Marichromatium purpuratum 984: one gene and its partner. The protein of the gene in region 2 interacts with the protein of the main gene of each other region in a pairwise test. Links are inferred from orthologs where the notes say so. Each region holds a gene or a part of one and is shown on either strand. Other genes may lie near its edges. The genes, in order: trkA and MARPU_RS01660.

What was found.
Region 1: the proteins of MARPU_RS01660 (region 2) and trkA interact in binary tests that used the Escherichia coli proteins (3 or more experiments, as listed by UniProt). The link is inferred for Marichromatium purpuratum 984 from one-to-one orthologs.

Annotation. Positions count from the first base shown.
Region 1 is NZ_CP007031.1:896,680-907,455, forward strand. The notes cover bases 3,434-6,290. They hold trkA (Trk system potassium transporter TrkA), read right to left. Parts: upstream 5,621-6,290; coding sequence 4,247-5,620; downstream 3,434-4,246. Other genes in these bases: MARPU_RS04130 (TrkH family potassium uptake protein), read right to left, coding at 3,434-4,239; MARPU_RS04140 (sigma-54-dependent transcriptional regulator), read right to left, coding at 5,853-6,290. In the rest of the region: MARPU_RS16500 (PAS domain S-box protein), read left to right, coding at 202-2,784; more of MARPU_RS04130, read right to left, coding at 2,788-3,433; more of MARPU_RS04140, read right to left, coding at 6,291-7,220; MARPU_RS04145 (sensor histidine kinase), read right to left, coding at 7,217-9,424; MARPU_RS04150 (DUF4390 domain-containing protein), read right to left, coding at 9,406-9,981; 16S rRNA (cytosine(967)-C(5))-methyltransferase RsmB, read right to left, coding at 9,978-10,776. UniProt on the Escherichia coli protein: Part of the constitutive potassium transport systems TrkG and TrkH. May regulate the transport activity of TrkG and TrkH systems. Binds to NAD(+) and NADH.
Region 2 is NZ_CP007031.1:358,156-368,346, forward strand. The notes cover bases 4,545-7,328. They hold MARPU_RS01660 (PTS sugar transporter subunit IIA), read right to left. Parts: upstream 6,274-7,328; coding sequence 5,815-6,273; downstream 4,545-5,814. Other genes in these bases: rapZ (RNase adapter RapZ), read right to left, coding at 4,545-4,778; hprK (HPr(Ser) kinase/phosphatase), read right to left, coding at 4,827-5,795; hpf (ribosome hibernation-promoting factor, HPF/YfiA family), read right to left, coding at 6,562-6,909; MARPU_RS01670 (RNA polymerase factor sigma-54), read right to left, coding at 6,945-7,328. Also shown: MARPU_RS01625 (phosphomannomutase), read left to right, coding at 1-18; mgtE (magnesium transporter), read right to left, coding at 26-1,387; ptsP (phosphoenolpyruvate--protein phosphotransferase), read right to left, coding at 1,524-3,260; MARPU_RS01640 (HPr family phosphocarrier protein), read right to left, coding at 3,257-3,526; MARPU_RS01645 (PTS sugar transporter subunit IIA), read right to left, coding at 3,523-3,924; more of rapZ, read right to left, coding at 3,921-4,544; more of MARPU_RS01670, read right to left, coding at 7,329-8,417; lptB (LPS export ABC transporter ATP-binding protein), read right to left, coding at 8,599-9,324; lipopolysaccharide transport periplasmic protein LptA, read right to left, coding at 9,338-9,826; LPS export ABC transporter periplasmic protein LptC, read right to left, coding at 9,823-10,191. UniProt on the Escherichia coli protein: Seems to have a role in regulating nitrogen assimilation.

The DNA of each region.
Region 1 (10,776 bases), 540 kb from region 2 along the record:
CTGCCTTATGAATGGACGCAGGTGGCGCCTTAATCAATCGTGAGCGCTCGGGAAATCGTCGACGGATGTCGACAGCTTCACCAACCCCCCAGGCCCTGCGCACGGCCCTTGATCGACCTGATGTCGCGTCGGCGGGATGTCGACACCCGCGTGGTCGAGGTGTGTCATCGTGGGCCTGTTGTCTCCAGCGAGGTGGATGTCATGGATAACGGACCCGGTCCTGCGTGCTGCATGGATGCCGGTGTCGGCGCGGTGGTGATCGACGAGGAGGGACGGATCTGTCAGGTCGATGCCGACTGGAGCACATCGCTCGGCCTGTCGCAGGAGACGCTGCTCGGTGAGAGGCTCGATGCCCTGCTCGATCCGCCACCGTCCTGGGACTTGCTGACGGCGTCGCGGCCCTGGCGTGGCGAGCTGCGGCTGCGTTGCGGTGGAGCCGGTGAGCGGTGGTTGCGCACACACCTGGTGCCGGTGCTCGATGAGGCGGGCCGGATGCGCTGCTGCACCCTGATGTTCGAGCCGCTGCCGTCTGCATCAGCGCACCAAGGTGTCGAGGGAGGCAGTCGGGCACAGCTGCTGGAATCGGTCGCCGACTCGGCCTCCGACGCCATCGTGGTCGCCAGGCTCGAACGGCTGGAGGTGATCTATGCCAATCGTGCCGCCCATCTGCTGTTTGGCTGTGACCCGGAGTCGCGCGACATGATCGGTCGCGCCGGGGGGCAGTTCTGGCCGGAGGACGGCCTCGCGGTGCTCGAGGCGCTGCTGCCCGAGGCGCTCGCCGGTGGCTGGCGTGGCGAGCTGCGCCAGCGCCGACTCGATGGCAGCGAGTTCCTCGCCGACGCGACCATCTTCGCCCTGCCCAGCCCGATCGGGGCGCCCGAGCTGGTGGCCGGTATGCTGCGCGACCTCAGTGCGCGTCAGCAGGCGGAGCGTCAGCGGCGACTGGCGCACTTCGCCCTGGAGCGTTCGGGTGACGAGGTCTTCCTGCTCGATGCCGAGGCGCGCTTCGTCTATGTCAATGAAAGCATGCATGAGACGCTCGGCCTGAGCCGCGCGCAGCTGTTGACCATGTCGGTGCCGGACATCGATCCGCTGTTCCCGCAGGAGCGGCTGCAGGAGCTGTTCAGGCGACTGCTCGATGAGCCGTCGATTCGACTCGAGACCATCCATCAGCGTGGTGATGGTTCTCGCTTCCCGGTGGAGATCCTCGCCAGTCATTTCGTCGTCGATGGCGAGCCTTACTACAGCTGCATCGGGCGCGACATCACCGAGCGGGTGGCCGCGAGGCGCGCACTCGAGGAGTCGCAGGAATATCTCGACACCCTGATCGACACCTTGCCCGATGCGCTCTTCGCGATCGATGCCGAAGGCGTGGTGACCATCTGGAACCGGGCCATCGAGCAGATGTCCGGGGTGCCCAGGGAGCAGGTGCTGGGCAAGGGAGGGCGCGCCTATGCGACGGCCTTCTATGGTGAGTCGCGACCGATGCTGATCGATCTGGTCTTCGCCCCGCCCGAGGCGCGCGAGGACATCCTGCGTTGCTACGACTATGTCCATCGTGACGGCGACGTACTGCTGACCCAGGTCTATCTGCCGCGGGTCTTCGGCGGACGCGGGGCCCATGTCTGGGGTAAGGCGGCGCCACTGCGCGATGCCGAGGGACGGGTGTTCGGCGCGCTCGAGATCATCCGTGACATCACCGAACTCAAGGAGGCCGAGCGGGCGCTGCGCCTGAGCGAGGCGCGCTTCCGCTCGGTGGTGAGCAATACCCCGGTGATGATCTTCGAGTTCGACGCCGACGGCGTCTTCCGGCTCTGCGAGGGCAGCGGCCTGGAGTCGCTGGGGCTCGAGCCCGGCGCCCTGGTCGGGCAGTCGGTGGCCGGTTTTCTCGGTGCCGACACCGGGGTCGAGACGCACATCGCCCAGGCGATCGGCGGCGACAAGGTACAGTTCACCGCCGCACTCGGTCGACAGGTGTTCGAGACCTACTTCAACCCGGTGCGCGATCCCGGTACCGACAGCGGGGTGTCGGTGATCGGGGTTGCGGTCGATGTCACCGAGCGCACCGAGCGCGAGGCCGAGCTGCGTCAGCGCACCGACGAGTTGACCCGCTTCACCTATACCGTCTCGCACGATCTCAAGAGCCCGCTGGTGACCATCCGTACCTTCCTCGGCTTTCTCGAGCGCGACATCGCCGCCGGCGACGAGGCGCGCATCGCCAAGGACCTGGGGTTCGTGCGCAATGCCTCGGAGCGGATGACGCGCTTGCTCGATGAGCTGCTGGAGTTGTCACGCATCGGTCGGCTGGTCAACGATCCGACCGAGTTCAGTCTGCGCGAGGTGGTCGATGAGGTGCTCGAGTTGGTCGCCGGACGCATCGTCGAGCGCGGCGTCGAGGTGACGGTGAGCGATGCGCCGGCATGGATCCTGGGCGATCGCCCCCGCCTGACCGAGGTCTTCCTCAACCTGATCGACAATGCGGTCAAGTTCATGGGCGATCAGTCGGCGCCGCGTATCGAGATCGGACTCGAGAGATTGGACGACGCGCTGGTGGTGGTCATTGCCGACAACGGCAAGGGGATCGATCCGCGCCATCTGCACAAGGTCTTCGGGCTGTTCGAGCGCCTCGACCTCGAGGGCGACGGGACCGGCATCGGTCTGGCCCTGGTGCAGCGCATCGTCGAGGTCCACGGCGGGCGGATCTGGGCCGAATCACCGGGGCCCGGGCAGGGGGCGCGCTTCTGCTTCACCCTCGCCGGACTCGAGCTGCGCACCGCCGGTTGAGCCTCAGCGCTGCCAGAAGGTGGGGGTGAGCAGCACCAGCAGGGTGAAGATCTCGAGCCGGCCGAGCAGCATGGCAAAGCACAGGATCCACTTGGCCGGGTCGTAGATGTCGGCGAAGTGCGGGCCGACCATGGCCAGCCCTGGACCGAGGTTGTTGATACAGGCGGCGACCGCCGAGAAGGAGGTCAGCAGGTCGAGTCCGGTGGCCGCGAGCATCAGATACATCAGCACGAAGCAGGCGACATAGAGCGAGAAGAAGCCCCATACGGCATCGACCACCCGGTGATCGATGCTCTTGCCGCCGATGCGTACCGGGATCTGCGCGTTGGGGTGGATCAGGCGACCGATCTCGCGCACGCCCTGCTTGATCAGCAGCAGGAAGCGGATGACCTTGATGCCGCCGCCGGTGGAGCCGGCGCAGCCGCCGACGAAGCTGGTGAACAGCAGCAGGATCTGCAGGAAGGGCGGCCAGAAATAGAACTCGGCGGTGGCGAAGCCGGTGGTGGTGCCGATCGAGACGGCCTGGAACAACCCCTTGGTGAAGGCGTCGTCCCAGGTGATGAAGGTGTCGGTGCGATAGAGCGCGATCGTGGCGATGGCGGTCACCGTCACCATGATCAGCAGATAGAAGCGCCACTCGCTGTCGTGGAGATAGACCCCGAGGCTGTGGCGGTGTACCGCCACGAAGTGCAGCGCGAAGTTCATCCCCGCCAACAGCATGAACACCACCGCGATCATCTCGATCAGGGTGCTGTCAAAGTGACCCATGCTGAGGTCATGGGTCGAGAAACCGCCGATGGCCACGGTCGAGAAGGCGTGACCGATGGCATCGAACAGCGTCATGCCCGCGCCCCAGTAGGCCAGTGCGCAGGCCACCGTCATCCACAGATAGATGTACCACAGCGCCTTGGCCGTCTCGGTGATGCGCGGGGTGAGCTTGGAGTCCTTCATCGGTCCCGGCATCTCGGCGCGATAGAGCTGCATGCCACCGATGCCGAGCATCGGCAGCACCGCGACGGCCAGTACGATGATCCCCATGCCGCCGAGCCACTGCAGCTGCTGGCGATAGAAGAGGATCGACTTGGGCAGCGCGTCGAGTCCGACGATCACGGTCGCGCCGGTGGTGGTCAGCCCCGAGATCGACTCGAACACCGCGTCGGTCGGCGACAGCTCCGGGTCGGGGGCGAGCAGGAAGGGCAGGGCGCCGGCCAGCCCCAGGGTGGTCCAGAACAGCACCACCACCAGAAAGCCGTCGCGCAGCCGCAGCACCGCCTGATAGCGCATCACCGGGAGAAAGATCAGCAATCCGGCGCTGAGCAGGATGGCGAAGGCGACCAGGAAGGGCCAGGCCTCGCCGTCGGCATAGATCAGCTCCACCACCACCGGTGGCAGCATGGCGAAGCTGAACACCGCCAGCAGCAGGCCCAATACCTTCTGTACTGCGGCGAACTTCATCATGGCGCTAGAGGAAGGTGACGCCGACCTGGAACAGACGCTCGACCTCGGGGATGCGGCGCTTGTCCTGGAGGAAGAGGATGACGTGGTCCTCGGACTGGATCCGGGTGTCGTGATGGGCGATCAGCACCTGGTCGCCGCGCACCAGGGCGCCGATGCTCGCGCCCTTGGGCAGACGGATCTCGGCGATGGTGCGTCCGACCACCTTGCTCGAGGTCTCGTCGCCGTGGGCGATGGCCTCGATCGCCTCGGCCGCGCCGCGGCGCAGCGAGTGCACCATCACCACGTCGCCGCGGCGCACGTGCTTGAGCAGGCTGCCGATGGTCGCCTGCTGCGGCGAGATGGCGACATCGATGGCTCCCGACTGCACCAGGTCGACATAGGAGGGGCGGTTGATCAGCGCCATCACCTTGCGCGCGCCGAGGCGCTTGGCGAGCATCGCCGAGAGGATGTTGGCCTCGTCGTCGTCGGTCACCGCGCAGAACACGTCGGTGCTCTCGATGTTCTCCTCGAGCAGCAGGTCCTGATCGGCGGCGTCGCCGTGGAGCACGATGGTCTTCTCCAGGTCCTCGGCGATGTGCTTGCAGCGCTTCAGTCCACGCTCGATGATCTTCACCCGGAAGCTGCGCTCGAGCGCGCCGGCCAGCCGCGTGCCGATGTTGCCGCCGCCGGCGATGATCATCCGTCGGTAGGTCTTGTCGAGCCGGCGCAGCTCACCCATCACCGCACGGATGTGCTCGGGTGCGGCGACGAAGAAGACCTCATCGTCGACCTCGATGACGGTGTCGCCCTCGGGTTGGATGGCGCGATCCTGGCGATAGATCGCCGCCACCCGCGCCTCGATGTTGGGCATGCGCTGGTGCAGGGTACGTAGCTCCTGACCGACCAGCGGACCGCCGTAGTAGGCCTTGACCGCCACCAGACGGATGCGCCCGCCGGCGAAGTCGAGCACCTGTAGGGTGCCGGGGTTCTCGATCAGACGGATGATGTAATCGGTGACCAGCGCCTCGGGGCTGATGGCGACATCGATCGGCAGCGCGTCGGTGCCGAACAGCCGTGGCTGGTCGAGAAAGCTCTGGGCGCGTACCCGGGCGATCTTGGTCGGGGTGTGGAACAGGGTGTAGGCGACCTGACAGGCGACCATGTTGGTCTCGTCGCTGTTGGTCACCGCGATGATCATGTCGGCGTCCTCGGCGCCGGCGCGCGCCAGCACGTCGGGGTGGGCGCCGTGACCGTAGATGGTGCGCAGGTCGAAACGGTCCTGCAGCTCGCGCAGCAGCGCCGGGTTGTGATCGACCACGGTGATGTCGTTGGCCTCGCTGACCAGGTTGGCCGCCACCGAGGTGCCGACCTGGCCGGCGCCGAGGATGATGATCTTCATGCCGCGCTTGGCCCTCGGGCGGTCGCCAGTGGCCAGCGGTCAGTCGCCAGTCGCCAGCCTCCAGTCACCAGCTTCCAGTCGCCGGTTTCCAGTCGCCGGCTACCAGTCTCCAGCTTCCAGCGGTCTGTCGATCCCTGGCGCCGTGGCGGGCGCGCCGCCGATCCGCGGCTGGTGGCCGAGCGCTGGTGGCTGGCAACTGGTGGCTGGTCGCTGGCCGCTGGCCGCTCGATCCTCATCGCCGCTCCTTGATCTCGATGCCGAGCGAGCGCAGCTTGCGGTAGAGATGGGTGCGTTCCATCCCCGCCTCCTTGGCCATCTTGCTGACGTTGCCGCCGTGTTTCTCGAGCTGGTAGTCGAGATAGGCCTTCTCGAACTGCTCGCGCGCCTGACGCAGCGGCTGGTCGAAGGAGACCAGTCCCTCGAGCGCCTGGGCCTGCACCGGCGGTGGCGCGCCGAGCGCGCTCTCGACCTCCTTCTGACTGATCTCGTCGCCGGCACCGAGGATCAGCACCCGTTGCACCAGGTTCTTCAGCTCGCGCACGTTGCCCGGCCAGGTGTAGTTGCGCAGGAAGTTCTGCGCGCCGACGCTGAAGCGCCGATAGGGCAGTTTCTCGTGGGTGGCGAAGTAGTCGAGATAGAAGTTGAGCAGGTCGGGGACGTCCTCGGCGTGCTCGCGCAGCGGCGGGATGTGCAGTGGCACCACGTTGAGGTGATAGAAGAGGTCTTCGCGGAAGCGCCCGGCCTGGACCTCTTCCTCGAGGTTGCGCTGAGTCACGGCGACGATGCGCACGTCGATGCGCACCGGCTCGCTGCCGCCGATACGCAGGAAGGAGCCGCTGTCGAGCGCGCCGAGGAGCTTGGCCTGGGCGTCGAGTTCCATGTCGGCGACCTCGTCGAGCAACAGGGTGCCGCCGGCGGCCTTCTCCAGGCTGCCGTAGTGGATGTGTTCGCCCTCCTCGGTGCCGAACAGCTCGCGCGCGGCGTTGCCGCCGGCCAGGGTGGAGACGCTGAGATCGACGAAGGGACGTTCGCGCCGCGCGCTCTGCGAGTGCAGATAGCGGGCGAAGGTCTCGCGACCGCAGCCGGCGTCGCCGGTGATCAGCACCCAGGTGTCGTGTTGGGCGATGCGCTTGACCTGTTCGCGCAGGCGCAGCATCGCCGCGCTGCGCCCGACCGGCTCGTGCACCAATGGGGTGCGACGCTTGAGTCCGATGTTCTCCTGATGGAGCTTGTCGGCCTCGAGCGCGCGCTCGACGGTGAGCAGCAGCTTGGCCATCGACAGCGGCTTCTCGAGGAAGTCGTAGGCGCCGAGGCGGGTGGCCTCGACGGCGGTCTCGACGGTGCCGTGCCCGGACATCATGATCACCGGACAGGGCAGCGAGTCCTCCTCGGCCCACTCCTTGAGCAGGGTGATGCCGTCGAGGTCGGGCATCCAGATGTCGAGCAGGATCAGGTCGGGGCGACGGTCGCGCAGCGCATGCCGGGCCGCCTCGCCATTCTCGGCGCCGGCCACGGTGTAGCCCTCGTCCTCGAGAATGTCCTGGACCAGGCCGCGGATGTCGGGCTCGTCGTCCACGACCAAGATATGGGTTGCACTCATGTCTCTGTGTGTGTTCCTCGCGCTTGAGTGTCCCGGCCGGGGGGCTGCCAGACGGGCAGTCGGATCTCGATCCGAGCGCCGGAACCGGTGTTTTCGACGACGATGATACCGCCGTGTTCCTCGATTATCCTCTTGACGATCGCCAGCCCCAGTCCGGTGCCCTTGGCCTTGGTGGTGACATAGGGCTCGAACAGTCGCTCCATCAGGTGGGGCTCGAAGCCTGGACCGTTGTCGCTGATCTCGAGCCAGACGCCATGCTGCTCGCCCGTCTCGTCCACTCCGGTGGCGACGCGGATACGACCGTCGGGGACTCCCTCGAGCGCCTCCTGGGCATTCTTGATCAGGTTGTGCAGTACCTGACGCAAGCGCAGCGCATCACCGTTGATCTGATGTTCGTCGGCGCCGAGCGCGACCTGCAGTGCGCCGGCCCCGGCGCTGCGATAGAGATCCAGCACCTCGCGCACCAGACGGTCGAACACCAGCGCCTCGGGGCGCAGCTGCGGCGAGCGGGCGTAGTCCGAGAAGTCGTTGACCATCGCCTTCATCGCCTCGACCTGCTGGATGATGGTGTGGGTGGCGCGGTCGATGACCCGGGCGTCGGCCTCCTCGGCCTTGCGCAGCAGCTTGTGACGCAGCCGCTCGGCGGAGAGCTGGATGGGGGTCAGCGGGTTCTTGATCTCGTGCGCCAGGCGTCGCGCCACCTCGCCCCAGGCCGCCTCGCGCTGGGCGGTGATCAGCGAGGTGATGTCGTCGAACACCACCACGTGTCCGGGGGCCTCGTCATCGCCGCCGGGCAGGGGGCTGCCGCGACACATCAGCGTCTGGCTGCCCTCCTGGCGCTGCAGTTGTACCTCGGCGCGCCAGGTCTGGCCGCTCGCGACCTGCTGGCGCACGGTGTCGGTCCATGGGGTGAGCCAGGGATGATGCGCGGCGATCTGGTCGAGATCCACCGCCGAGGCCTCGTCGATCTCGAGATCGAGGATCGCGCGCGCGGCCGGGTTGGCGGTGCGCAGACGGTGCTCGGCATCGAGCGCCGCGACCCCGGAGGAGAGCCGACCGAGCACCGTCTCGAGATAGTTGCGCTGGGTCTCGACGGCCTGCTGGCTGCGCTCGGCCGCGTCGCGGGCGCGGGCGATGCGCCGCGACATGGCGTTGAAGGAGGCGACCAGGAAGGCCAGCTCGTCGTCGTGACGTGGCAGCGGGATCTGCTGGCCGTAGTCACCCTCGGCGATGGCGCGGGTGGCGCGGGCGATGTCGGCCACCGGGGCGACCAGCCGTCGCGCGGTGTGGAAGGCGACGATCAGCGCCGCCATCAGGCTGAACAGCAGCACCAGCGAGAGCGTCAGCGAGAAGCTCAACTTGAGCGAGTTGCGCAGATAGGCCAGTTCGGTATAGCGGTTGTAGGCCGCCTCGAGCTGGTCGGAGAGTTCGCCGATGCGCGCCGAGGTGGGGAAGATCGCCTGCATCTGCATCGGTCGCCCGAGCGGGTCGTTGACCAGCACCCGTACGACCAGATCGGCGCCCGGCACCGAGTCGAGTCCGACATAGTTATTGCCCGCGCGCACGCTCTGCTGGATCTCGCGCTCGGCGTGGTTGGGTACCAGCTTGGTCGGGTCCTCGCTGGCGTTGGCCAGCACCTGGCCGTTGCCGCCGTAGACGGTCAGCTCGATCGCCCCGGCCTGGCGGCGCAGGCTGTCGAGGCTCAGCGCGATCGCCGTCGAGGAGCGGTCCTCGATGCTCACCAGCAGCTGTTCGGTGTACTTGCTCAGTACCCGCTGGTTGAGGTCGAGCGAGGCCTGGTTGAGCACCAGGGCGTCTTCCATCGCCTGGCCGATCTCGACATCGAACCAGCTGTCGATGCCACGCAGCAGGAAACCCAGGGAGAAGTAATAGACGGTGCCCACCGGCAGCAGCGAGAGCACCGCGAACAGCGCCACGATCCGCGCCGTCAGCCGCGACCCGGCGGCCTGCTGGCGATAGCGCCGGACCAGACGGACGACGTTGAAGCCGACCAGCAGCGCCAGCACCCCGAGCCCGGCGAGCACCACGAAGAGCAGCGGTACGAAGGCCCGGCTGAGCGCTTCGGAGTTGGCCACCGAGTCGCGCATCAGCACCAGCACCACGAACAGCGCGGCGATCAGGGTCGCCACCGGCAGGGTGCCGAGCCCGAGTCCGCGTAACCGGCTCACGGTTGCAGTGGCCATTTGGTCCACCCGCTCGAGAGTTTCCAGGCCGGTTTGAGGTAGGCCATCGGGCGCAGCGGCAGCGGTAGCGCCTCGATCTCCAGGGTGGTGCGCAGCTGCACCTCGTAGTCGTTGTCGGGGGTGAGCCTCGCGGCGCCGAGCAGGCGCAGGTCGACGAGGTCGCCGAGCGCGCGCAGCGCCGCCTCGCGCGAGACGAAGCTGCGCCCTCCGGTATCGGGCAGGGTATAGACCTGATAGCGCTCGGAGAGCGGCTTGTAGCGGATGACGCGGCGCAGCTGCAGGTCGGTGAGGCTGTCCTCCCACAGCCAGGCGCCGCTGCGGCGGACCTGGATGTGGATCAGCACCGTCAGCGGTACGCCGTTGTCGAGCGCCTCGAGCGCCTCGGTGCTGAAGCCGTAGTCGATCTCGGCGCCGAGGAGATAGCCACGCTCCTCGTCGAGTCGGGTGTCGAGGCGCTGTACCCGGAAGTCATCGCCGGCGACCGCCAGCGAGATCCAGGCGAGCAGGACACCGAGGACGAATGCCGTCGACGAGGTTCGCAGACGCCGTGCCCTCATGAGGCCGGCTTCTCGAGCAGGGCGTAATAGAAGCCGTCGCTGCCGCCGCTGCTGGGCAGCAGCTGACGACCATGGGGTCGGGCGACGCCGGGCGCGCCGGGCAGCGGGCACTCGTGGGCCTCGGGGTGGCGCTCGAGGAAGGCGGCGACCTGGCGATGGTTCTCGTCGCCGAGCAGCGAGCAGGTGGCGTAGAGCAGTCGGCCGCCGGGGGCGAGCAGCGGCCAGATCGCCTCGAGGATGGCGCGCTGCTGGTCGCAGAGCGCGGCGATGTCCTCGGCGCGTCGCAGCCATTTGATGTCGGGGTGGCGACGGATCACCCCGGTGGCCGAGCAGGGCACGTCGAGGAGGATGCGCTCGAAGCCTGGCGCGGCCCAGTCGCCCTCGGGGCGGGCGGCGTCTGCTTCGACCAGGGTCGCGCGCAGACCGAGCCGGTCGAGCAGCGCGGCGACCGACTGCAGCCGCTCGCCGTCGACGTCGAGTGCGGTCAGCGCCAGCTCGCCGCCGGCGCGCTCGAGGATCGCCGCGCTCTTGCCGCCGGGCGCGGCGCAGGCGTCGAGTACCCGCGTCCCAGGCGCGGCCTCGAGCAGTTCGGCGGCGAGCTGGGCACCGGCGTCCTGTACCGACACCCGTCCCTCGACGAAGCCCGGCAGGCGTTCGGTCGGGCGTGCGTGAGCGAGGGTCAGCCCGTGCGGGCAGCCGGCGGCGGGTGCGGCATCGATCCCTTCGGCGGCGAGTTCGGCGAGATAGTCGGCGCGGGTGCCGCGCAGCGGATTGACCCGCAGGGTCATCGGCGCG
Region 2 (10,191 bases):
GAGGGCTGGCGCGGCTGAGTCTGGCTCAGACCAGGAACAGGGTGGCGAGCCCGAGGAAGGCGACGAAGCCGACCACGTCGGTGACGGTGGTGAGAATGACCCCGCCGGCGAGCGCCGGGTCGATGCCGAAGCGCTCCAGCGCCATCGGCAGCAGCGCCCCGGCGAGGGCTGCGGCGAGTAGGTTGATGGTGATCGCCACGCCGATCACCAGGGCGATCTGCGGGTCGCCGAACCAGTAGGCGGCGACCGCCGCCACCACCACCGCCCAGACCACGCTGTTGATCGCCGCCACCGCCAACTCCTTCCACAGCAGCCAGCGGGCGTTCTTGCTCGAGAGCTGACCGATCGCCAGGCCGCGGATTGCCAGGGTCAGGGTCTGGGTGCCGGCGATACCGCCCATGCTGGCGACCACCGGCATCAGCACCGCCAGCGCGACCACCTGCTGGATGGTGTCCTCGAAGCGACCGATCACCCAGGCGGCGAGGAAGGCGGTGAGCAGGTTCACCCCCAGCCACAGCGCGCGGCGTCGCGCGCTGAGCAGCACCGGGGCGAACATGTCCTCGGTCTCGGAGAGGCCGGCCTGGCCGAGGAACTGGTGCTCGGCCTCCTCACGGATGACGTCCATCACGTCGTCGACGGTGATGCGCCCGAGCAGCAGTCCCGAGTCGTCGACCACGGGTGCGGTGACCAGGTCGTGCTGCTCGAAGCGGGTGGCCACTTCGCGCGCCCCCCAGGTCGCCGGGATCGCCTGCACCGCTAGCGTCATCGCCTCGGCCACCGTCTCCTCGGGGTCGTGGGTGAGCAGGTCGGTGAGATAGAGCACACCGAGATAGGAGCCCTCGCGATTGACCACGATGAGGTTGTCGGTGATGTCCGGCAGCCCGTCCTTGAGTCGGCGCAGATAGCGCATTACCACGTCGAGCGTGACCTCGGGGCGGACGGTGACGGTGTCGGTATTCATCAGGCCGCCGGCGCTGTCCTCGGGGAAGGCGAGGGCGGTCTGCAGTCGTTCGCGTCGCTGCTGGTCGAGTGATTTGAGCACCTCGCTGGTGATGGTCACCGGCAGGTCCTGGATGAGGTCGGCCAGGTCGTCGGTGTCGAGTCCGCCGACGGCGGCGACCAGCTCGCCGGCGTCCATCTGGCTGATCAGCTGCTCGCGCACGTCGTCGTTGAGACTGGTGAGGATCTCGCCGTCGTACTCGGCATCGACCAGACTCCATACCAGCTCGCGCTCGTTGGGTGGCTGCGACTCCAGCAGATGGGCGATCTCGGCCGGTTGCAGGGCATTGAGCATACGCGCGGCCTTGCGCATGGCACCCTGCTCGAGAACCTGGTGAAGATCGGCGAAACGCTGGTCGTCAGTGGTGCTGGCTGCTGCGGCTGTCATGGCTGCCCGTGGCTGCTGTGATTGGGAGGCGCTCGCCGGGTGCGGCGATGTGGTGCGTCGCGACGCCGGCATGCTACCGGGGCGGCGCTCGGTTGCACCTATCCTAACAGAGCCGGTGGGGTGGGCCGGGGCGGTGTCAATCGGTGTTGAGCGCTGCGAGCAGGTCCTGGGGGTCGGTCTCGTCGAGGCGGGCGAAGAGCGTCTCGGTGCGCTGTTGCAGTGTGCGGGTGTCGGCGGTGAGCACCACCTCCTTGACGTCGAGCAGGGCGCCGGGCTGCATGCTGAACTCGCGCAGCCCGAGCCCCAGCAGCAACCGGGTGAAGCGTGCGTCGCCGGCCATCTCGCCACACATCCCGACCGGGATGCCGCGGGTGCGGCCGGCCTCGATGGTCATGCGGATCAGCCGCAGGATCGCCGGGTGGGTGGGGTCGTAGAGGTCGTTGACGGCGTCGTCGAGACGGTCGATGGCGAGGGTGTACTGGATGAGGTCATTGGTGCCGATCGAGAGGAAGTCGCAGTGGCGGGCGATGGCCCCGGCGGCGAGTGCCGCGGCCGGTACCTCGATCATCGCGCCGAGCGGCAGCGCCGGGTCGTGCGCCAGTCCCTCGCTGGCGAGTTCACGCTTGAGCTGTTCGAGCAGTTGGCGCACCGCCACCACCTCGCGCACCCCCGAGACCATCGGCAGCATCAGCCGCACCGGGCCGAGCGCCGAGGCGCGCAGGATGGCGCGCAGCTGGGGCCGGAACAGCGCCGGCTCCTTGAGACAGAGACGGATCGCGCGCAACCCCAGGGCGGGGTTGCCGCTCGGCTCGATCGGCTGGGCGGCGCTGTCCTTGTCGGCGCCGAGATCGAGAGTGCGGATGGTGGTGGGAATGCCGCCGAGTCCCTCGATCATCGCCGCGTAGCTGGCGAACTGCTCCTCCTCGTCGGGCAGGTCGAGGCGGTTCATGTAGAGGAACTCGGTGCGATAGAGTCCGACGCCGGCGGCGCCGTTGGCGCGCGCCGTCTCCACGTCCTCGGGCAGCTCGAGGTTGGCCTGGAGTCCGACCGCGATGCCGTCGCGGGTGCGCGCGGCGCGTCCGATCAGTCGGCGCAGCCGGCGCTGGCGGGCCTCGGCGGCGCGGACGCGATCACGGAAGTGGGCGATGGTGAGGTCGTCGGCGTCGCACAGTACGGTGCCGTTCTCGCCGTCGACCACCAGGAACTCGCGCGGCTCGATGTAGCGGGTGATGTTGCGCACCCCGATCACCGCCGGGACGCCGAGGCTGCGCGCGAGAATCGCGGTGTGCGACATCGGTCCGCCGAACTCGGTGACGAAGCCGGCGATGCCGCGATGATGGAGCAGGATGGTATCGGCCGGGGTGAGGTCGCGGGCGACTACCACATGGCCGTCGAGATCGTGCTCGGGCAGACGCGGCTCCGGGCTGTCGCCGGCGAGGAAGGACTGGATCTGGTGGACGACGTGCTCGACGTCGTCACGGCGGGTGCGCAGATAGGGGTCGTCCATCTCGTCGAAGATGCGCACCAGGGTGTCGCGCTGTTGCTGCAGCGCCCACTCGGCGCTGCAGCGCTCGGCGCTGACGATGCGCCGGACCTCCTCGACCAGCGCCGCGTCCTCGAGCATCAGCAGGTGGGTGTCGATGAACTCGGCGATGTTCTGCGGGGTCTGGGTGGGGATCTGCGCGCGTACCGCCTCGAGCGCGCCGCGTGCCGAGGCGATCGCCCGCTCCAGCCGCTCGAGTTCGGCCGGCACCTGCTCGTCGCTGATCTCGACATGACCGACGGTGGCCAGGCTGCGACTGTCGACCAGCGCCGGCCCGAGCGCGATGGCGCGCGTCGAGTGGATGCCGATGCCCTGGTAGGCGATGGTCACTCGCCCTCCCCGAAGCGCTCGCCGATGAGTTGTTCGATCGCCGCCAAGGCCGCCGTCTCGTCCTCGCCCTCGGCGCTGACGGTGATCCAGGTGCCCTGGCTGGCGGCTAGCATCATCACCCCCATGATGCTCTTGCCGTTGACGCGCTGACCGCGGCGCTCGACCTCGATGCGGCTGGTGAAGCCGTTGGCGCACTGCACCAGCTTGGCCGCGGCGCGGGCGTGGAGGCCGAGCCGGTTGATGATCTCGAAATCCTTGCTGGTCATGCGCCTTGCTCCTGACAGCGAATCACACCCTCGCGTCCACCCTCGAGCGCCTTCTCGGCGACGCTGTCGAGGTCGAGCTGGGCATAGTTGAGCGCGCGCAGCAGCATCGGCAGGTTGACCCCGGAGATCACCCGCACCCGGCGTCGCTGCGCGTGCAGCGCCAGGGCGATGTTGGCCGGGGTGGCGCCGTAGAGGTCGGTGAGTACCAGCACGCCGTCGCCCTGGTCGAGTCGGTCGACGCAGTCGAGCGCCTCGCGCAACATGCACTCGCAGGGACGATCGTTGATCAGTTCGAGCGCCTCGGTGGCCGCCGGCTCGTTGCCGAGGATGGCGCTGGCGATGCGCAGCAGGTCGCCGCCGAGTGGCTGGTGGGTGATGAGTAACAGTCCGATGCTCACGGTAACTCCCGGTGTCTGATCAGCACCTTGTGACCGGTCTGCTCGAAGTGACGGCGCAGCGCCTCGCTCATGTAGACCGAGCGATGCTGGCCGCCGGTACAGCCGATGGCAATGGTGAGATAACTGCGCCCGTCGGTCTCGAAGCGCGGGATCCAGCGGTCGAAGAAGGCGAGCATGTCGTCACGCATCTCGCCGGCCTCGGCGCTGGCGTCGAGGAACTCCATCACCGGCTGATCGAGTCCGGTCAGCGGCTTGAGTTCCGGCTGCCAATGCGGGTTGGGCAGGCAGCGCACGTCGAAGATGAAGTCGACGTCCTTGGGCACACCATGTTTGAAGCCGAACGACTGCAACAGGATCGAGACCTTGGGCGAGTCGCTGCCGACGAGATGGGCACGGACCAGGTCGCGCAGCTCGTGCACATTGGTGTGGGTGGTGTCGATACGGATCTCGGCGCAGCGACCGATGGCCTCGAGCAGGCGGCGCTCGAGGCGGATGGCCTCGTCGAGCGAGCGGTTGCCGCGGGTGAGCGGGTGACGTCGCCGGGTCTCGCTGAAGCGGCGCTTGAGGGTGTCGGTGTCGGCGTCGAGGAACATCACCCGACAGTCGATGCCCTGGGCGCGCGCCTCCTCGATCAGCTCCGCGAGCCGACCGAGCGCGCGCGGGCTGGTGCGCGCGTCGATGCCCACCGCGGTGCTGGAGAAGCCGTCGTCGGGGGCCTTGCGCAGCCCCGCGACCAGGTCCTTGAGCAGGAACAGCGGCAGGTTGTCGATGCAGTAATAGCCAAGGTCCTCGAGCGTGTGCAGGGCGACGCTCTTGCCCGAGCCGGACAGGCCACTGAGGATGACGAGTTTCATGGGCTGCGGGTTGCTCCGAGCCGGTCCCGATCGAGGTCGGGAGCGGTGCTAGGGTCTGGATCCGGGGCCGGGCGGGTCGGGGCGGTCGAGACGGATCGCCCGCGCCTGCCGGTCGATGAAGTCGACGCCGGCGTCGTAGCCACGGATACGTAGGATCTGGTGGCGCACTGCCGCTTCCACCAGGATGGCCAGGTTGCGTCCCGGCGCCACCGGCATGGTGATGGTCGGGATCGCGACCCCGAGCACGTCGGTCGCCGAGAGGCTGCCGGTGAGCCGGTCGAGACCGGCGATCTGTTGTTGATCGAGGGGTTGCAGGTCGATGATCAGGTTCAGCGTCTTGCTGCGCTGGACCGCGCCCTCGCCGAACATCGCGCGGATGTTGAGGATACCCAGCCCGCGCACCTCGAGGAAGTCCCGCAGGGTCTCCGGGCAGGTGCCCTCGATGGTCTCCGGGGCGATGCGCGCGAAACGCGGTGCGTCGTCGGCGATGAGCCGATGACCCCGGGTGATCAGGTCGAGCGCCAGCTCACTCTTGCCCACCGCCGGATCGCCGATCAGCAATACCCCCATCCCCAGCACCTCGATGAAGACGCCGTGCAGGGTCTGACGCTCGGCCAGGGCGTGGGTGAGGAAGTAGCGCAGGTGGTTGATCAGCTCCTCGTCGCCGAGCGACGAGCCGAGCAGCGGGGTGTCGTGCTCGGCGGCGAAGGCGAAGAAGGCGGGGTGCGGCTCGAGGCCGTCGGCGAACAGGATTGCTGCCGGCTGCTCGGCGAAGAGTTGTTCGAGGGTTTCCTCGAAGGCGGTGCGGCCCAGTGCCTGGAGGTAGCGCTGTTCGGCGCGGCCGATCACCTGCAGACAGTTGGGGTGGATGCAGTTGAGCGAGCCGATCAGCGACTCGCGCGAGCGTGCACGCTCGGGCCGGCGCAGCGGGGAGCCTTGCTCGGGCTCGCCGTTGAGCCAGCGCAGCTGCAGCCGCGGGCCGGTCTGTTCGAGGAGTGACTGGAGGCTGTCGAGCATGGCCCAGGCCGGCGTGGCGCTAGCGCGCCTCGTTCGTCTCGATCAGTTGCAACACGGTCGCCGCCGAGCGGGCTTCGCGCAGCGCGGCGCGGGTGGTCGGGTCACTGAACATGCCGGCGAGCCGGGCGAGCAGCTGGAGGTGTTCCTCGGTGGCGCTCTCCGGGACCAGCAGGGCGAAGGCGAGATCGACCGGCTCGCCGTCGATCGCGTCATAGTCGACCCCGGTGCTGGTGCTGACGAAGGCCCCAAGCACCTCGTTGATCTCCTTGATGCGGGCGTGCGGCAGCGCCACACCGTGACCGAGTCCGGTGCTGCCGAGTCGCTCGCGCTCGAGCAGACGCTCGAAGACGAGTTCGGTGTTGAGACGGGGGTGGTCGTTGGCCAGCAGCTCGGCGAGCGTCTCGAGCAGCCGCTTCTTGCTGGCGATCTCGGCACCGCAGCTGACTCGGGCCTCGCTGATCAGGTCTGGACTGAACATCGGTCAAGGCTCCTGGTGGTCGCAGGGACAGGGGCGCTGGGCGGCGACGGTGTCCGGTGTCCATACCGGCGGGTGATCGGGGCGCGTGGTCGTGGTCATGGGGTCTGGGTGTCCTTCGAGTCGTCGGAGCCGGCAGGTGTCGATATCGGCTCGGATCTCAGGGTCTCAATGCAAAACACCCCGAACGGCGCGGTCACGGATCCGTTCGAGGTGTCGGTGCGTCGGTCCGGCGGGTGTCGGGTGTCCCCGACGCCCCGCCGACGCATGGGCCATCAGGCCGTTGCCGGGCTATTCGGTATCGGCCTCGACGTCGGCCTCGGCATCGGCCGCCTTCGGGCCGGGTGCGCTGCGATAGTCGTTCTTCTTCTCCTTGTGGCGCAGGATCTGGCGATCGAGCTTGTCGGTCAGGCCGTCGATCGCGGCATACATGTCTTCATGCACGGAGTCGGCGAAGAGCTTCCCACCATTGATGTGTAGCGTCGCCTCGGCCTTCTGGTCGAGCTTTTCCACACTGAGAATGACGTGGGCATTGGTGACGTGGTCGAAGTGACGCGCCAGGCGTGCGAATTTGCTGTCGACGTAGTCGCGCAGTGCCTCGGTGATGTCGACGTGATGACCCGTCAGATTGATTTGCATCATTGGACTCCTTACAGGGGTTCCAAACAGCCTGCTCATGCCAGGCGTTTGCGCTCGTTCGAGGCTGGAATACCCATGGCCTCGCGGTACTTGGCGACGGTTCGACGCGCGACCTGGATGCCGCGATCGGCCAGTTCGGCCGCGATCTTGCTGTCGCTCAAGGGTTTTCTGGCGGGTTCGGCGGCGATCAGCTTACGAATGAGCGCGCGGATCGCCGTTGATGAACACTCCCCACCAGAAGTGGTGCTGACGTGGGACGAGAAGAAGTACTTGAACTCCAGGGTGCCCCTCGGCGTATGCATGTATTTCTGCGTGGTGACCCGGGAGACGGTCGACTCGTGCAGCTCGAGCGCCTCGGCGACGTCGCGCAGCACCATCGGCCGCATCGCCTCCTCGCCGTGCTCGAAGAACGCCTGCTGCATCTCCACGATCTTGGCGCCCACCCGCAGCACGGTGTCGTTACGGCTCGCCAGGCTCTTGATGAACCAGCGCGCCTCCTGCAGGTGGTTGCGCATGGTGACGCTGTCGCTGCTGGTGTCGGCGCGCCGGATCAGTCTGGCGTAGTCCGCGTTCACCCTCAGTTTGGGTGTGGATTCCGGGTTGAGTTCCACCGACCAGCGACCATTCTGTCTGCGCACGAAGATGTCGGGTACAACGTACTCCGGGGGCTCCTGCGCGATCAAGTCGCCGGGGTGCGGGTTGAGCTGGCAGATCAGCGTGAGTGCACCACGAATCTCGGGCTCGGTCTGCTTGAAGCGGCGCATCAGCGCGGCGATGTCCTTGCGCGGCAGGTGCTCGAAGCCGTCGCGACAGATCGCCAGCGCGAGGTCGCGCTGCGGGGTCTCGGCGGGGAGCTGACGCAGCTGGATCTGCAGGCACTCGGCGAGATCGCGGGCGCCGACCCCCGGGGGATCGAACGACTGCACCCGGTGCACCATGGTGGCGATCTCCTCGAGACTGATCTGATCGTCGCCGATGGTGGCCAGCAGCTCGTCGAGATCGGCCCGAAGATAGCCGCGCGCGTCGATGGCGTCGATCACCGCCTCGGCGATCATCTCGTCGCGCTCGCTCAGTCGGATGAGGTTGAGCTGCCAGATGAGGTGATCGTGCAGGGTCTGGGGGCGGCTCTGGTGGAGGAAGGGGTCGAAGTCGGCGTTCTCGGCGCTGCCCTGGATGCTCGGCGGTAGATAGCCGTCGTAGACATCGGCCCACTGGGTGTCGACCGGGAGCTCATCGGGGATCTCGTTGGTCTCGCCCTGGAGCTCACGCTCGGCGCTGCCCTGCTCATCGCTGGGCGGAGACTCGTGTGCGCCATTGCCACTGTCCTCACCGTTGGCGGCGAAGCGGTCGGCCTCCTCGGCCTCCTCGAGCATCAGGTTGGAGTCCAGCGCCTCCTGGATCTCCTTCTGCAGCTCGAGCGTCGACAGCTGCAGGAGGCGAATCGCCTGCTGCAGCTGGGGCGTCATCGTCAGGTGTTGGCCGAGGCGAAGCTGGATGGTTTGCTTCATGGATCGCCGATGCGTCTTGCGTCTGTCTCTATGCCGGGTCGATGACCGTCCTATGACGATTATAGGTCGGGTGGCAACAAAGGTGCCTGAGTCACGTCAAGCGCGTCCCCTGCCGGGACGCGATGGTCTTCATCTTACCCCCAATATGTAGCAGCGGGGCGCGGATGCTGCTGCCTACATGCTACATGGCGAAGTCGGCACCGAGATAGACGTCGCGTACCTGCTGGTTGGCGAGCAGCTCGTCGGGGCGACCGGCGGCGATCACCTCGCCATTACTGATGATGTAGCCGCGATCGCAGATGTCGAGCGTCTCGCGCACGTTGTGATCGGTGATCAACACGCCGATGCCGCGCTCGCGCAGGTGCGAGACGATCGCCTTGATGTCGCCCACGGCGATCGGGTCGACGCCGGCGAAGGGCTCGTCGAGCAGCATCACCTTGGGGTCGACGGCCAGCGCGCGGGCGATCTCGAGACGCCGACGCTCGCCGCCGGAGAGGCTGAGTGCCAGCGACTCGCCGATATGGGCGATGCCGAGCTCCTCGAGCAGCTGCTCGCAACGCTGCTCGCGCTGCTCGCGGTCGAGGTCGCCGCGGGTCTCGAGGATCGCGAGGATGTTGTCGCGCGCGCTGAGCTTGCGAAACACCGAGGGCTCCTGCGCCAGATAGCTCAGTCCGGCGCGCGCGCGCGCATGCATTGGCATCAGCGTGATGTCGTGCTCGTCGAGGGTGATGCGCCCCTGGTCAGCCGGGATCAGCCCGACGATGAGATAGAAGCAGGTGGTCTTGCCGGCGCCGTTGGGGCCGAGCAGCCCGACCACCTCGCCGGCCTCGACCTCGACGCTCACTCCCCGCAGGACCTCGCGGCTGCGATAACGTTTCTTGAGCTGTTCGGCGCGCAGTACGCTCATCCGTCGACCCCTGTCATGACTCCTCCTCGGGGGTGATGGTGATCCGCACCCGACCGCTGCCACCGGCACGGAAGTGTTCGCGGGCACGGTCGTAGACGATGCGCTCGCTGGCGACGCGGTCCTCGCCCTGGATCAGTACCGCCTCGTCGATCAGCACCAGCTCGTCGCGGTCGGTGTCGAACTCCATGCGTCTGGCGAAGGCGCGGACCTCGCCCTGGTCGTCCTCGAGCAGTTGACGGAAGCGCGCCGGGGTGCCGATGGCGATGATCTGGCGCGGGCGGCGGTCCTCGCGGTGATAGACGGTCATGTGATCGGCGTGCAGGCGCATGCTGCCCTGGGTGACCTCGACGTTGCCGACATAGATGCTGGTGCCCTCGGCCTCGCGTACCTCGACGTCGTCGGCCTCGATATACATCGGTTGCTGGGGGTCGTCATCGAGCGCGTTGGCCGGGTTCCAGCCGAACAACAGCAACAGTGCCAGCAGGCGCAGTGGACGGCTCATGGTTGGGTCTCCTGGGTCGGGGCGAGCAGCATCCGGGTGCGACCGTGGAAGGTGGCGCGCGCCGGCTCGTCGTACCACAGCTGCATGCCGGTGGCGCTCAGCCAGTCCTCGCCGCTGGCCACCCGCACCGGCAGGTCGGTACGGGCATAGGCGCGCTGGTGCCAGACGTTGAGCTGTTCGGTTTCGATGTGCGCGGGTGGGGCCTCGGCGGTGGCGTCGCGCTCGAGATGGACGTCGCCGGTGAGCCGCACCTCCGCGCCGCCCTCGAGCACCAGCCCGTGCTCGGCGCGCGCGCGCCACGGCGGTCCGTCGGACTGGAACAGCTGCATGTGTGGGCGGTCGAGCTCGGAGAGATCCTCGGCGAC